DNA from 2 places in the Brevibacillus agri genome. Region 1 is predicted to be linked to the other one. Evidence: riboswitches for the same ligand, from Rfam matches in the RefSeq annotation. Region 1 holds a riboswitch; the other holds the start of a gene.
What was found. Region 1 has a riboswitch for cyclic di-AMP ahead of BA6348_RS23875 (C40 family peptidase). Riboswitches for the same ligand answer to the same signal wherever they lie in the genome.

Region 1 (7,451 bases):
ATTGGAATGTAATGAACAGACCGCCTGGTTTCAATACCTTTTGCACTTCGTCCAGGATCGCTGTTCGCAACTCTTGCGGAAAATTGGCAAACGGCAGGCCGGAAATAATGACATCTGCCTTGCCAAGCTCCAGCTCCTCCAAATATTGTCCGAGTCTCGTCGCTTCTTCCCTGACAGGAAGATCAGGAAAGCGTGATTGAAGGATGGATCGAAACTGGCTGTCACGCTCCACAAGCACATAGTCGGTATCAGGATTGATTTTTTGATAAATGGTTTGGGTAAAAGCGCCCGTGCCAGGTCCCAGCTCAAGAATGACATCTGTTGAAGCCCAATTGACGTGGCTCAACATTCGCTCACATAAATACCGAGAGCTGGGGATCACGCTGCCTACACGTCCAGGCTCAGCGATGAACCTTCGCAAAAAGACCATGAAGTCTGCCAAGAATCGTACCTCCTAGGGGAAAAGCAGCCTGCTATACAGGCTGCCTGATTGACACACTCTATTCTACAACCAATCCCCCAGTTCCTGTCCAATCAAGATTGTTCCGGCTGGGCGGACGCTGGTTTTTTCTCCTTCAACGACGCCTTGATGCTGGCAAGCTCCGCATCCAGATCGTCTTTTTCCAGGTCAGACAACGCGCTCTCCCAGGCGAGGTTCGTTTGGCGCCATTGGCCGCTCATTTGTGCCTCCGCCTCCATACGCATCACTTTTTCTTCCATACGAGCGAACCCGCGGCCTGCGGACTGATTGCCAATCCCTGCTACCGCATGATTCACCTGCTTTTGCGTGCGGGCTACTTGTGCCCGTGCCATCAGCGTGAATTTTTTTGCGCGCATTTTATAGAACTCTTCCTTCAGTTCGGCCAGCTTTTCACGCATTTGCGTAGCGGCCTCGGAAGCTGCCAAATAGAGTGTTTCGTACTCGGCTGCACGAGCTTCATACTGCTTTTTGTCCGCAAGAGCGCGGCGGGCAAGCTCGTCTTCCCCTTCTGTCAACGCGAGCTTTACTTGACGGTCGCGCTTTTCGATCAAAGCGTTCGCTTCGTCCAGTTGCTGGCGGAATTTCTTTTCCAATGCTACCTGGCGGGCGACAGCCACTTCGACCTGTCCGATTTCCACTTCCATATCCCGCATGTATTGATTCAGCATAACTACCGGATCTTCCATCGAATCCAGGGCGTCATTTACCGAAGCTACTGTCAGGTCACGCAAACGTTTGAAAATACTCATTTTCAATTCCTCCTCATCATATCACATCGTGTCATTTCATCCAAAAGCTCTCGCGACATGGCTGCTTATGGCTGGCGGCGGGTCATTTCTCTTTCCCACGCGTCCAGCGTGTCTTCTTTTAATACTTTTTGTGCCCACTGACGTTCCCAGGCTGGCGGCGCTTCTTTGGGGACATGGCCGGGGCGCAGTAAGCGATACCCCAGATAAATCACACCAATGGCCAGTAAGCCGTGAAACAGCAGATGGAGCTTGCCGATCAGCATCAGGAACCCGAACAGGAAGATCACGATTCCCCAAAAACGCGAACCGGATTGTCCCATGATTTTTCGAGCGCCGTACAGCATGATGATCGCCGGAATCAAAAGCCCGATCAGATCACCAAAGTCGATTCCTACTTGATCCAGGAGAACCAACCCGCCGATCAGCAAGAGAACTAGCCCGAGCAAAACCTTTCCAGACCGTTCACTCATTGCTCGCTTACCTCCTATCATCTTTTGCGTGTGTGGTGCTTGTTGAACCTTATGGCCTTATTGTAGCCCCCCGCATAGGCTCCCCATAACGGGCGTGCGGTTGGTTTTTCCCTCCGTCCTTGGACGGAGAGCATTTCCTGCCATAATCGGACGAGCCTGCTCCTGCCCTTTTCTCGACCCGGCACTTGCATTGTCGAAGCAAATCGTTACAGCATCAGACAAAATTTTGTGACAAAAAGGTGAACAAGCGGTTACAAAAGAGGGAAAACGGGAAAAGCGTAGAATCTTCGTAAAGTGCGTGTAAAAAAACATCGAAAATAGCCGAATTCCGCATGTCGGAAACGGGGGAACCAGTTTTTTGGGGTGAATGATTGCATGTTGGCAATCTAGGGCGTCCTTTCGACCGAACCCTTCAGCTAACTTCGTAGGCTCACGAAAGGAGCAGTTTCTTTTGCGCAAGGTGGTACTGTCTTTACTTATGGCCGGAATGCTGGCTATGGGAGCCGGCGCTGCACACGCGGCCGAGGGTGCAACGCTCGAAGACGTGGTCAGCGAACTGTATGGCGTCCCTTACAAATCATCCGGTACGTCCAAAAAGGGCTTTGACTGCTCCGGTTTCACACGCTACGTATTTGATGCGTTAGGTGTAGACCTGCCTCACAATTCTGCCGCCCAATACGAACTGGGGACAGAGGTTGCCAAGAAAGACTTGCAGCCTGGAGATCTTGTGTTCTTCAATACAAACGGACGAAGCATCTCACACGTAGGCATCTACATCGGGAACGGCACATTCGTGCATTCGGAATCTGGCCGCGGCGTCGTCAACACCAAGTTGAACGACCCGTACTACTGGAGCAAGCGTTATGTTGGCGCCAAGCGCATCAGCACACCTGTTCTGGAAGCGGCAGCTCCGAAAAAGGAAAACGCGGTGCAAGCTGCATCGTTGTCGGAAAATCAAGCACAAAAGAAGTAGTTCGGCAAAAAATAAGAGCCAGGGACATTGCGTCTCTGGCTTTTTCTGACGAAATTTAGGACCAGGTCTAAAGAGGTGCCCCTACCTATAAGTAAAGATGCATGAATGGACGGATACTTGCCCTTATCATGTGAAAGCATGTTATGATAGACAGGATTAGTTCTTTGTGCCATAGCACCTCATCCACCTATTAATAGAAGTAACTGGGGGTAATTCCGGTGAAAGATCACATTTTGATCGTTGATGACAACCAGGAGATTATTGAACTGCTTGAAGATATTTTGGAAAACGAAGGCTTCCAGGTTTCCTCGGCGGAAAATGGCGAGGATGCGCTTGCTCTTCTGAGCCAGGGCGAGCGGCCCAACCTCATTTTGCTCGATATCATGATGCCGAATATGAGCGGCTACGAGCTGTGCTCGCAAATTCGCCGCGAATGGGATTTGCCGATCCTGTTTCTCAGCGCGAAAAGCAAGGCGGTCGACAAAGTCGTCGGCTTCGAAATCGGCGCCGATGACTACATTACGAAGCCGTTTGACACCGAAGAGCTGCTGGCTCGCATCCGCGCTCATCTGCGACGCTACGAGCGCATTCGCAAGCATACCGAGGAGCAGCCGGAAAAAGAGACGCCCAGCTCCCCGATCACCGTCCTGAAGTTCAAGGACTTGGAGATCCACAAGGAAACGTACTCTGTCTACGTCAACGGCCAGAAGATTGAGCTGTCCACAAAAGAGTTTCAACTACTGACGTTCCTCGCCGAAAATGCCGGGATCGTGTTCACGCGGGAACAAATTTACGACCGCGTCTGGGGGTACGGCTACGGCTCCCTCAACACCGTGACGGTCCACATCAAAAACTTGCGCGAGAAGCTGGAAACAGAACGGCAATTCATCAAAACACAATGGGGGACAGGCTACGTATTCATCGGGGAGAAACTGTAGATGAGTCTTCGCAACAAGCTTTTTCTCTCCTTTATCGCCTTGATTACCCTCAACATCCTGCTGTTCAAATTCGTCTTCCAGGACATCATCATCGACCAGTTGAAAAACGACCGTCACAACCAGTACCAGGCGGAAAAGGATGCGGCAGAAAAGGTCCGGCTCAACCAACTACTGCGCTCCAGCAACTTCAAGGACCCGATCGAGCGCCAGGAACTGGAGAAGCAGTTGCCGGAAGACGTCATGTACCGGATGGTCGTGAAGGACGCGAGCGGCAACACGATTTACCACAGGCCGTCACAAGCCTACTCCTTGAAGCTGTCCCTCCCTTCCACCACGAAAAGCGACCTGAAAGTCGTGGCAGAGTACCATTTTCAGCAGGAGCCTCCCCGTGCGGGAGAGATCGTCGTCTACTTCTACACGGACGATTACGACATGATGGCTACAACCGGAGTCTCCATGATGCTCTGGTTTATTTACGGAAGCCTCGTCCTCGTCGGCCTGCTGCTGCTCGCCCTGTTCCTCCGCTGGATTTTGCGCCCGGTCAATGAGCTGGCCCGCGTCACGCAGGAAATTCGCGAGGGCAAACGGCTTGTGACGTTTACGTACCGCTCGCACGACGAGTTCGGACAGCTTTTTCGCTACTTTGGCGACATGGTCGACGAGCTGCGCTTTTCCGAAGAGAGACAGTCGGAAATGATCGCCTCCATCGCCCATGATTTTCGCACGCCGCTGACCACGATCAAAGGCTACGCCTCCTACATCGGCTCCGGGCGGGTCACGGACCTGACGCGGATTCAGAAGCAAATGGGCAAAATCGAAGTGAAGACGAGCGATCTGGAAAAGCTGCTGGACGAGTTGCAGGACTTCACGGTGCAAAGTACGGAGGTGCGGCTCAACATTAGCCGCATTCACGTGAAAGGATTTTTGAAAGGAATTATCGAGGACTATTTGGCGCGGGTAAAGGAAGCCGGCCTGACGTTTCAATGGAAGTTGCGCGTATCCAATGAGCTGCACATCGAAGCCGATGAAACAAAGCTGCGTCGCGTCATGGAAAACTTGCTGAACAACGCGATTCACTACAACAAGCCGAATGGCTCGATTTTGGTTACATGCGACCAGCGGGAAGGCCACGTGCTGTTTTCCGTCATAGACAAAGGGGAAGGAATCGCAGCCGAGGATTTGCCCAAAATCTTCAACAAGTTTTACCGCGCAGAGAAGTCCCGCAACCGCAACAACGGCGGCACAGGGCTTGGGCTGACCATCTGCCAGAGCATCGTGCGCCGCCACGGCGGAGAACTCACGGTAAACAGCGAACAGGGAATAGGAAGCAGCTTCTCCTTCACCATTCCCTTTTATCACAGTTAGTTTATATAGATTTATTAGCAGTTAATTTATTTTTTATATTTCTCTGCTAAAGTATTTCTTGTAAGCATGTTGCTTTCAGTGATAAATAACCCCCAGTTCGGTATCTGACACATCACGGCGAAACCGTAGTGCAAAGATGCCTCTTTTTTTTGCCTTACTCCCGCTTTTCCAGGCGCATCGGCAGGCCGTTTTTCGGACGCAGCGTAACGAGCGGCTCCGGCTCCACTACTTGACCAGGCTCTGCCAGCCGCAGGCGGTAGCGCTGCGCGATCGTCGCCAAAAGCAGGGCAGCTTCCATCAGAGCGAAGTTGTTCCCGATACAAACCCTCGGCCCTCCCCCGAACGGAAAATAGGCATACGTCGGGTTGCGTTTCAGCAGATCGCCCGCGAATCGCTCCGGAATAAACTCATCCGGCTTCTCGTAGTAGCGCTCCAGACGATGCATGACAAACTGGCTCATCATCAGCGTATCGCCAGGCTGATACGTGTGATCGCCAATCTGTACCTCTTCGACCACTTCCCGATTAATCGTCCAGGCAGCCGGATACAGGCGCAGCGTTTCCGAAACGATGAGGCTCGTGTAGGTAAGCTTAGGCAAATCGTCGACCGTAGGCAGCCTGCCGTCCAATACAGTCGCCAGTTCCTCGTGCAGCTTGGCCTCGACATGCGGATGAGTCGCCAGCAAATAAAAGATCCACGACATCGTATTGGCTGTCGTCTCGTGACCGGCAACGAAAATCGTCATGACCTCGTCTCTCACCTGCTCGTCTGTCATCCCCTGGCCGTCGTCCTCATCCCGCGCCGCAAGAAGCATCCCCAACAGATCGTCCTGTCTGTCGTCTTGGCTGTTTCGCCGTTCTTCGATCAAGGAATAAATCGTTTGATCCAGCGTTTCATTCGACTCCAGAAACTGTCGATTGCTTTTTGTCGGAACCGACAACGGAATGTCGATAAAGGAGGAAGCTTTGTTCGCCACATATTTCAGTCCGACGTCGATCGCATGTCCGATTTTGTCGGCGCCCTCCTTGATGCTTTTGCCAAACATCGTTTCCGTAATGATCGCCAGCGTCACCCGCATCATATCGTCGTGAATGTCGCGGACTTCCCCTGCTTTCCAGTCCTCCAACAGCTCGACAGCCTGGCGCACCATCGCCTGTCCGTAGCCGGCAATCCGCTCCCGGTGAAAAGCCGGCTGCATCAGTCTGCGCTGGCGCATGTGCTTCTTGCCTTCGCTGGTGAGAATCCCGTCGCCGACGACGGCTCTGGCGACCTGCAACCCTTTTCCTTTTTTGAAATGGTCTTGCTTGGTCACGAGCACTTCTTTGATCTGGTCGGGATTGGTCAGCAAATAGACATGCCTTTTCGGCCCAAAACGAAAGTGAACGACATCGCCATGCTCGGCAACAGCGTCGCGGATAAACTGCAGCGGGTCTTTGCGAAAAGCAAGCAAATTGCCGGAAATCGGCAAGCCGCGTGGGCCTGAGATTGTCACACCCATGGAAATCCCCCTCATGTGCTTCGATTGGATTACCGATAGTATCCGGCAAGAAAAGGAGTTTATGCGAAAAAAAAGCCACCTGAAAATTTCAGGTGGCGAAAAAGGCGTACCGTTGTTAGCGTGCGACAGGCTGCTCTGCGCGCAGCAGGCGAGAAGCGATCAAACGCTCCCGCACCTTGATGCCGATCAGCGCGGCGAGCACCGCTTTGATAACGCCTACGACCAAAAACGGCGTAGCGCCGAAGGCAATGGCTTTGTCCCACGGGATATCCAGCACGTATTTGAGCTGAACGCAACCGAAGGCGAGCGTCACGAACATGCCGATCACGTTGGCGACGACCGCATGCTTCAAGGTGAAGCCGAATTTTTCCAAATAAAGGCCCGTCACAAAGGCAGTGGCGATGAAGCCGAAAATGTACCCGCCTGTTTTGCCTGCCAATACTTGCAGCCCGCCGCTCGCTTCAGAAAAGACAGGCAAGCCGACCGCTCCAAGCAGCACGTAAATCAAAAGAGCGAGTGTACCGTAGCGGCTGCCCAGGATCGTCGCGGTCAAGCCTACCGCAAGCGTCTGTCCGGTGATCGGAATGAGCGGCAGCGGAATCGTCAACTGGGACAGCACAGCCGTGACAGCGGCAAAAATGGCGGACAACAAAAGCCATCTCAAACGTTCGTTTCTCATGCGTAATAGCCTCCAATGTTAACTAAAAATATAATAAGGTTAACAAAATGATAATACGCATGCTTGAAAATGTAAATCCCTATGTTTGATCGACGTAGTTTTGCAGACCGACCAGCGATTGAATCGTGTGCTCGATCAGCAGCCGCAGGTCGTCGATGTTGCCCTCGTCGATCTTGCGGTGAAAGTCCAGCGTCACGCGGTTTTCCCAACTTGGCGGCGGCCATTCGATCCGGTGCTCCGGCAGCTTCGCCGACAGCGTCTGGGTAATGTACGGGCGCTCTCCCCAAATGTCGTTGAG
Region 2 (7,451 bases), 1.9 Mb from region 1:
AGCGAAGCGCTGTTCACCATTTTCGCCAAGCGGCTGTCGGGCAAAATCACGCCGTTTCAAATGACGGCTGCGATCAATGTCATCAGCTTCGCCATGTTTTTGCCGTTTGCCGTCTGGGAGGGCATCCGCTTTGACTGGGGACTGGTTCCCGCCCATATTTGGTGGCTGCTCGTCTACTATGCCGTGACGGCCAGCGTCCTGTCGTTCTTTTTCTGGTACAACGGAGTCGCCAAGGTCGAGGCGTCCAAGGCCGGCTTGTTTACCGGGATGATGCCGATCAGCGCGGCACTCGTCGCCGTGCTGTTTTTAAACGAAGCGTTCACCTGGCTGCATGGCATCGGCATGCTGCTCGTGCTTGCCTCCATTTTCGTCGGCACGCAGCAGACAAGGCAAAAAGGCACAACGCTGGAACGGTAATCGCATCGCCATGAACCTGCCGGGCTGGTCGTCCTCTTTGGAAACAAGAAGCGGCAGCTTGCCCATAGCAAAAAAAGCGCTTTGGCTTCCGGGCCAAAACGCTTTTTTATTACTCCAACCTCTTTATTTAGCCAAGGCTTTTTCCAAATCCTTGACGCCGTTGTAGATCAAATCGAACAAGTCGTCGATGTTGCCTTCCTCGATGCAAGAGAAGGCGATGCGCAGATCGGTTTGGCCGAGGGCGATTGTGCCTACGCCGTATTGATCCAGGAGATGCTGGCGGAGTGTTTCCGCATCGACGGTTTTCAGCTTGAGGCACATGAAGTAGCCGGAGTTGAACGGATAGTAGCTCCACGCGTCGTCGTATTTTCCGCTGTCGAGCAACTGCTTCACGCGGTTGGCGCGGCCTTTCATGATTTCGTACTTCTCCTGCTTCTGCGCCTTGAACTCCGGAGAGGTGAGGGCGTGCAGGACGAACGTTTGCGATGGGTGCGCTCCGCTGGAGATCGTGGCGCGGATGATGCCCAACGTCTTTTGTTCCAGGGCGGCCAAAAGGTCGCTGGAAGGAGCGGCGTATGTGATGAAGCCCACGCGGAAGCCCCACACGTACTCTTCCTTGGTCGCTCCGTCGACTTTTACAGGAAGAATGCGCGGATGCACGTTGTAGAGGCTTGGGAAAAGCGACTCGTGCAGGGAGTCTTCAAAGAACAGGCCAAAGTACGCATCGTCTGTCACCGCTACGATGTTGATGCCAGCTTCTGCGCCTTCCTTGAGAGCTGCGACGATTTGACGGCCTTCCTCTGCGCCGGGCGTATAGCCTGTCGGGTTGTTCGGGAAGTTCAGGACGACAATCGCCTTTCCTTTATCTTTTTGCGCCAGGATCGCATCGCGCAATCCGGTGGCATTAAATTTCATTTCGTCGTTATACAATGGATAGTAGACCATTTCGGCACCACGGCGGATGGAGAAGGTCAGCTCGTAGTTTTCCCAGTTCTTGTCCGGGATAATCACGCTGTCTCCGCTGTCTGCGAACAGGTCGGCCACGATGCTGAGCCCGTGCGTCAGAGCGTTGGTGACGATCGGGTTGCTGAAGGAATAGTTTGCCAGAGCAGGTTGTTCCTCGATCATTTTTTGCCGCCATGCTGCGCGCAACTCAGGCTTTCCGGCAGGAGGAGCGTACTCATACAAATCTTTTGGCTGGAAGGCAGACAGGTTGTCTTGAATCACCTTCAGATGCATAGGTTGTCCGTTTTCCAGCGCGATGCCGATGGTGGCGTTGTATTTTTTCGCTTTTGCTTTCGCTTCAGCCGATTGGCTCAGGATGCCCTCTTTTGGAAAGTAAATCAGCTTGCCGATGTTGGACAGCATGTCAAAAACGTGTGGATTTTCCCGCTGAATCGTGTCATTCAGCTGTGATGCCAGTGAATGCATGGTAGCCTCCCTCTTCCTTTGGAACATCTGTTTATCATCATCAATAAAGATAGCGCATCTACATGCATTTGTCATCTAGCAGGCGGGGATTTTTCAGATTTTTGCACGGATTCCTTTGACAAGGAACGAAAAGCTTTGCTACGGTGTAAGCACATATAGGGGCAGGGGGGATTGTACGATGGCAGAACGGACGATCGTACGACTTGGCGATCCGTTTTTGCGCGAAAGGTCACGACGAATTTCATCCATGACTCCTCATACAGAAATGATCGCGGAAGACATGAAGCAGACGCTTTACGCGAAAAAAGGACGGGCCGGACTGTCGGCCGTACAGATCGGCGTACCGCTGCGGCTGATTGTCATTGACTGCGGCAGCGGCCTGATCGAGCTGATTAACCCCGAAATTGTGGAAATGAGCGGCGTGCAGGTTGGCCCGGAGGCTTGCCTGTCCATCCCCGGCGTCGTCGGAATTGTCAGCCGCTCGCGCTACGTCAAAGTGAAGTCGCAAAACCGCAGGGGCGAGCCGACCGTGCTGGAAGCGGAAGATTTTCTCGCCCGCTGCGTGCAGCATGAAATCGACCATCTCGAAGGCGTTTTGTTCATCGACCACGTCGAAGCTCTGTACTCTGCCAAAACCGGAAAGCCGCTCAGGCAAAAGGAAGCCAACGCCATTTTGGCCTACAGAAGAGAGACGTACCGCAAAGCATAGAAACCGTTTGGCGACAGCAAGGAGAATGACAAATGAAGCGTTGGAACATCGTACTGACAGGATTCGGAACAGTAGGCAAGCAGATTGCGCGGCTTCTTGCGCAGCGCCAGGACAGGTACCGCAAGCTGTACCAGGCAGACGTCCGGCTGGTGGGGGTCGCCAGGTCGGCTTGTGCGCTCTACGATCCTGAAGGGCTTGCAAACGAACAGATTGAGTCGTTGACGCAGTCCAAGCAGCCCGCTCATCCGGCATGGAAGGCAGAAAAGTGGCTGTCGACCGTAGCAGCGGACGTGCTGATCGAGGCAGGCCCGTCTGATGCCCGGACAGGGGGGCCAGGGCTTCGCTACATCCGTCAGGCGCTTGCAGGCGGCATGCACGCGATCGCCGTGTCCAAAGGCGCGCTCGTCGTCGACTACGCCGGCTTGTCTGCCCTGGCGAAAGCAAAAGGCGTGCAGTTAAAAATCAGCGGCGCAACAGCGGCCGCCCTGCCGACGATCGACCTGTTCAGCTACAATCTCGCGGGCTGTGAAATCAAGCATGTGGAAGGCATTTTTACCGGAACGACCAACTTTGTCTTGACAAGCGTCATGGAGGAAGGCGTCACGAGCGAGGAAGCGATTCGCCGGGCGCAGCAAATGGGCATCGCCGAGCCGGACCCGACCTACGACATCGACGGCTGGGATACGGCCTCGAAAATCGCGATTTTGGCCAACGCCGTGTTCGACGCCAGGCTGAAGCTCTCCGATATCCCGCGGGCGAGCGTTCGCGACCTGTCTCCCGCCCAAATCGCCGAGTGGAAACGCGCCGGACGGGTGCCGAAGCTGATCGGCACGATCCGGCCGACAGCAGACGGCGTAGCGGCAGCGGTTGAGCTTGTCGCAGTCGATGCGATGCATCCTTTTGCCCAAGTAAAAGGGACGACGAAAGCGATCCGCGTGGAAACAGACGTCATGGGCGAACTGATGGTCGTGGGCGGGAAGTCGGACCCGGCAGCAGCGGCGGCGGCAGCACTGAAAGACCTGGAACATATCATGAGTAGACACGGCGCTGTCTGACAGCGGCAGCTTCCTTGCGCCGCTTTCCAGCGATCGGCAGGAATGACCCGGTTTGTTTTTCGCGCATACTAGGGACGTACCACGAACAAATAGCGGCGAGGGGGCCATACGGATGAATCAATCGTCTGATGTCAATGCCGAACTGCAGCAAGTTTCTGCCTATCCAACGAAGCAGAAGATGAACCAGAAGGAAGTCGCTCTGTTTGACGAGCAGGAAGGCTGCGGCTGCACCCCCAAAGCGAAAAACGCGGCAAATACGGAGCAAGGATAGCTCCACACGAAAAAAGCCGGGCCTCTTTGGAAAAAGAGTACCCGGCTTTCGTGTACAGGGAAAGACGTTCTTAGCCGATAAATTCCTGAACCCAGTAACCGTTGGTGTAGCCGACACCGATTTTGGTGAAGGCCGGGTTCATGATGTTTTTGCGGTGGCCTTCGCTGTTCATCCACTGCGTCATCACTTCTTGCGGACTGCGTTGACCCATGGCGATGTTCTCGCCTGCGGTCATGTAGGAAATGCCGAATTGCTTCATCATGTCAAACGGAGAACCGTACGTTGGGCTGGTGTGGTCAAAGTAGTTGTTGTTCGACATATCGGCTGCTTTCGCCAGAGCGACTTTGGACAGGGCAGCATCCATCGTTACAGGCGCCAGACCTGCTTTGGCGCGTTCCTGGTTGACCAGATCAGCAACCTGCTTGGCAAAGTCGCCAGCCTGTGCCTGGTTCGCCGGAGCAGCCGGCTTTGTGACGTTCTGTACTGGCTTTGCTGGTGCTTGTGGCGCTTGTTGCACCGGCTTTTGTACGGGCTGCTTTTGTACAGGCGCCTGATTTACTGGCGCGGCAGGCTGTTGTGGCTGTGCGCTAGGTGCAAATGGAAGCTGACCCATATATGGAATCCATTGATACTGGATTTGGTATTGTATGCCAGTTGGTACCGGGCAATTGGCTGCAGCAGATGCAGATGGGGTAAAGCCGGTCAAAGCCAAGCCCAATCCCAGAGTCATCGCGATGGCAGTAGCTCCAAAACGTTTCATATTCAACATCGTCTCCTTTTTTTGGCCTACGAGGTTAGTTGTCGGATTCGGATTGAGGAAACAACCCTACGCTCCTTCGAGCGATTCACCCCTTAGTGGATGCGTGACCCACAAAAAGATCCCCCGCACTTCCATTCGTGAGGAAGCTTCGGCTTATTGGTTTGGCATGACCCAGAATATCAGACTATCCCACCCGAAATAAAGAAGTAATATCTGCCAAACCGCTGGAAACGCTGGCGCTACTGGGCTTATTCGCCCTCGCTCTCCGGCTCGTTCCACGCTGTCAGTCCGCCGAGCAGCGCTTTTGCCTCGTATCCGTGCTCGCGCAGCAGAGCAGCCGCTTTTTGCGCTTTGTTGCCCGACGTACAGACCGTGATGACCTGTGCTTTTCGCGCCACGGATTCTGTTTCTTCATCTAAGGGCTTGTCACGTTCGAGCATGTGCACATAGGGAACGTTTTTGGTTGCGGCCAATTCGCTGGTGAGCGTTCCGTTCCGGAATTTTGCCTCGTCGCGGACGTCAAGGATGAGTACAGGTGTCTGTTTTTCCAGCAACTCGATTACTTCCTGTTTCGTCCAGATGTTTTTTTGCATTCGCAATCCCTCCCGAGCCTATTGTAGCAGTTGCCTTTCTGATAGAGTAGTAGTAAATGGTTGATTTTTACGGTCTGGTTATGGTAAAATGATAATGCTACTTGAATACTTGAGCCTAAATCTTCGAGGTGTATGCTGATGGATAACGTTTTTGAAATCCCGATTCACACTGGCGCGGTCATCGGAGCCGCAAGGATGGAAGAGAGGAAGGGCTTTCGTCGTTTTAGGTTTTCAAAAAGTTTTGGTTTTAACATGGCAGTTCCGTCCTATGACACTTTCATTTTAGCGAAGTAGATCAACTTCACATATCATGAAGGCGTATCGCGATCTCGCTCTGGGGTATTTCTTCATGATATGTGAGCTTTATTTGCTTCGGTAAATATGACTAGCATATTCAAATTGACTTTTGGAGGTTTTCTCATGCAAGCGAACGGAACAGTAAAATGGTTTAACGCAGAAAAAGGTTACGGCTTCATTCAAGTAGAAGGCGGAGACGACGTATTCGTACACTACAGCGCAATCCAAGGCGACGGCTTCAAAACTTTGGAAGAAGGCCAGCGCGTTGAGTTCAACATCGTAACAGGCAACCGCGGTCCTCAAGCTGAGAACGTAGTAAAACTGTAAGTCTCCTTTATAAAAGAAACTGTCCGTCAGCGGGCAGTTTCTTTTTTTCTCGCAAGATCACGGTGTTTGACGAGCATCACCCGGTAAAAGTCGGCGTGCGCCTGGATGTGGCCGAACAGCCCGATGAACGAAGGCGGAACCGGGTCGCCAAACTGAAAGGCCGCGTTCTCGCCCGTCGCTGCGAGCTGCGCCATCAACTTCGGCAAGATTTCGTCTGTACACGCAAAAAGCAAATCGAGCTTCCCGGCGTTTTTTTCTACCAATTGCTGCCACGGCTGTCGTATAATCGAGCATGCTGCTTTTTATCACAGACCGGGAGGAGAGTGAACGAAATGGAAGACTGGCTGGTGTCGCTGCAAAAAACGGTTCCGCTTTTGCAACAGGCGGGGAGCGTGGAGGAAATCAAAAAAGGGCATTCGGCAGACCGGAAATATCGCGTCGAGTTGGCAGCAGGAGGCCCTGCTGTCTTGCGGGTAGCCAGCTACGAGCAAGCCGGGCAAAAAGAGCAGGAGTATGCGCGGTTGCAGGCGTTGCAGCCTCTGCCGATCAAAGCTTCCAGGCCGCTCGATTTTGGCGTGCGAAAAGAATGGGGCATTTGCTACATGCTCGTCTCTTACATCGAAGGAGAGGATGCGCGGGACGCACTGCCGACCTTCACGGACAGCGAGCAACAGCAGGTCGGCTTTTTGGCGGGACGGGATTTGGCCGCCATGCACCAGCTCGCGGCTCCCGCGTCGACATCGCCATGGGCAGAGCGCTGTGTGCAAAAGCATCGCATGTATGCAGCAGCCTACGCTGCCTCTGCTTCCGCGTTCAAAGACGGCGAGCGCATTCTCGCATTCATTGACCGGCACTTGCCCCTGCTGGCTGGGCGGCCGAACTGCTTTTTGCACGACGATTTTCACGTCGGAAACTTGATCGTCCGCGACCGCAGCTACGCAGGCGTGATCGACTTCAACCGCTACGACTGGGGCGACCCGGTGCATGAGTTCGTCAAGCTCGCCTTTTTCAGCAAAGAGGTGAGTGTTCCGTTTTGCAACGGCCAACTGGCGGGCTATTGGAACGGGCAGGAAATTCCCGACTCTTTCTGGACGCTGTACAACGTGTACACGGCGATGGCCATTTTCTCCTCGATCATCTGGACAGAGCGGACTGTCCCCGCGCTGCTGCCGGACATGATGAAGCGGATCCAGACGATTGTCGAGGAGCACGACGCGTTTGAAAGACGCATCCCGTCCTGGTATAGCTGAATCGAAAAAGAAAAAAGAACTATGGAATTAGAGCCATAGTTCTTTTTACAGGGAAAGCGAGAATTACAGGCAGCCATCGACTTCTATGGTGAGCAGTTGGCTAGGCAGAACAGACAGGCCGTTGACTTGACCGCCGCCGATAGAAGTACGGCCATACGTGGTCAGAAGGACATTTTCACGGTTGCCGTTGCGGCCGACAGTCAGGCGCACTTCGTAGTGGTTCGTTGCAACGACAGTCGCGTTCAGCGCAACCCGTGTGTTTGCGGCGAGCGTTTGTGTGACGTCGAGCAGTGAACCTACCGGATTGGTTTGTGTGACCGCTGTGCCCCAGTTCAGCACTT

Region 2: linked by a shared signal. The riboswitch ahead of BA6348_RS14860 (CAP domain-containing protein) and the one ahead of BA6348_RS23875 (C40 family peptidase) in region 1 are both predicted to bind cyclic di-AMP.

Annotation. Positions count from the first base shown of each region.
Region 1 covers NZ_CP026363.1:4,866,333-4,873,783, forward strand. Annotated here, with positions in the region: gene BA6348_RS23860 (class I SAM-dependent methyltransferase) at 1-442, opposite strand, end outside; gene BA6348_RS23865 (PspA/IM30 family protein) at 535-1,230, opposite strand; gene BA6348_RS23870 (LiaF transmembrane domain-containing protein) at 1,296-1,700, opposite strand; cyclic di-AMP (ydaO/yuaA leader) riboswitch at 2,010-2,147, shown strand; gene BA6348_RS23875 (C40 family peptidase) at 2,152-2,673, shown strand; gene BA6348_RS23880 (response regulator transcription factor) at 2,892-3,611, shown strand; gene BA6348_RS23885 (sensor histidine kinase) at 3,612-4,976, shown strand; gene BA6348_RS23890 (cytochrome P450) at 5,131-6,474, opposite strand; gene BA6348_RS23895 (biotin transporter BioY) at 6,590-7,153, opposite strand; gene BA6348_RS23900 (hypothetical protein) at 7,233-7,451, opposite strand, start outside.
Region 2 covers NZ_CP026363.1:2,950,660-2,958,110, forward strand. Annotated here, with positions in the region: gene BA6348_RS14840 (DMT family transporter) at 1-417, shown strand, start outside; gene BA6348_RS14845 (aminotransferase class I/II-fold pyridoxal phosphate-dependent enzyme) at 541-1,848, opposite strand; gene def (peptide deformylase) at 2,027-2,557, shown strand; gene BA6348_RS14855 (hypothetical protein) at 2,590-3,612, shown strand; gene BA6348_RS26760 (hypothetical protein) at 3,725-3,883, shown strand; gene BA6348_RS14860 (CAP domain-containing protein) at 3,954-4,643, opposite strand; cyclic di-AMP (ydaO/yuaA leader) riboswitch at 4,652-4,807, opposite strand; gene BA6348_RS14865 (rhodanese-like domain-containing protein) at 4,892-5,236, opposite strand; gene BA6348_RS14870 (cold-shock protein) at 5,657-5,860, shown strand; gene BA6348_RS14875 (hypothetical protein) at 5,887-6,093, opposite strand; gene BA6348_RS14880 (phosphotransferase family protein) at 6,193-7,110, shown strand; gene BA6348_RS14885 (hypothetical protein) at 7,174-7,451, opposite strand, start outside.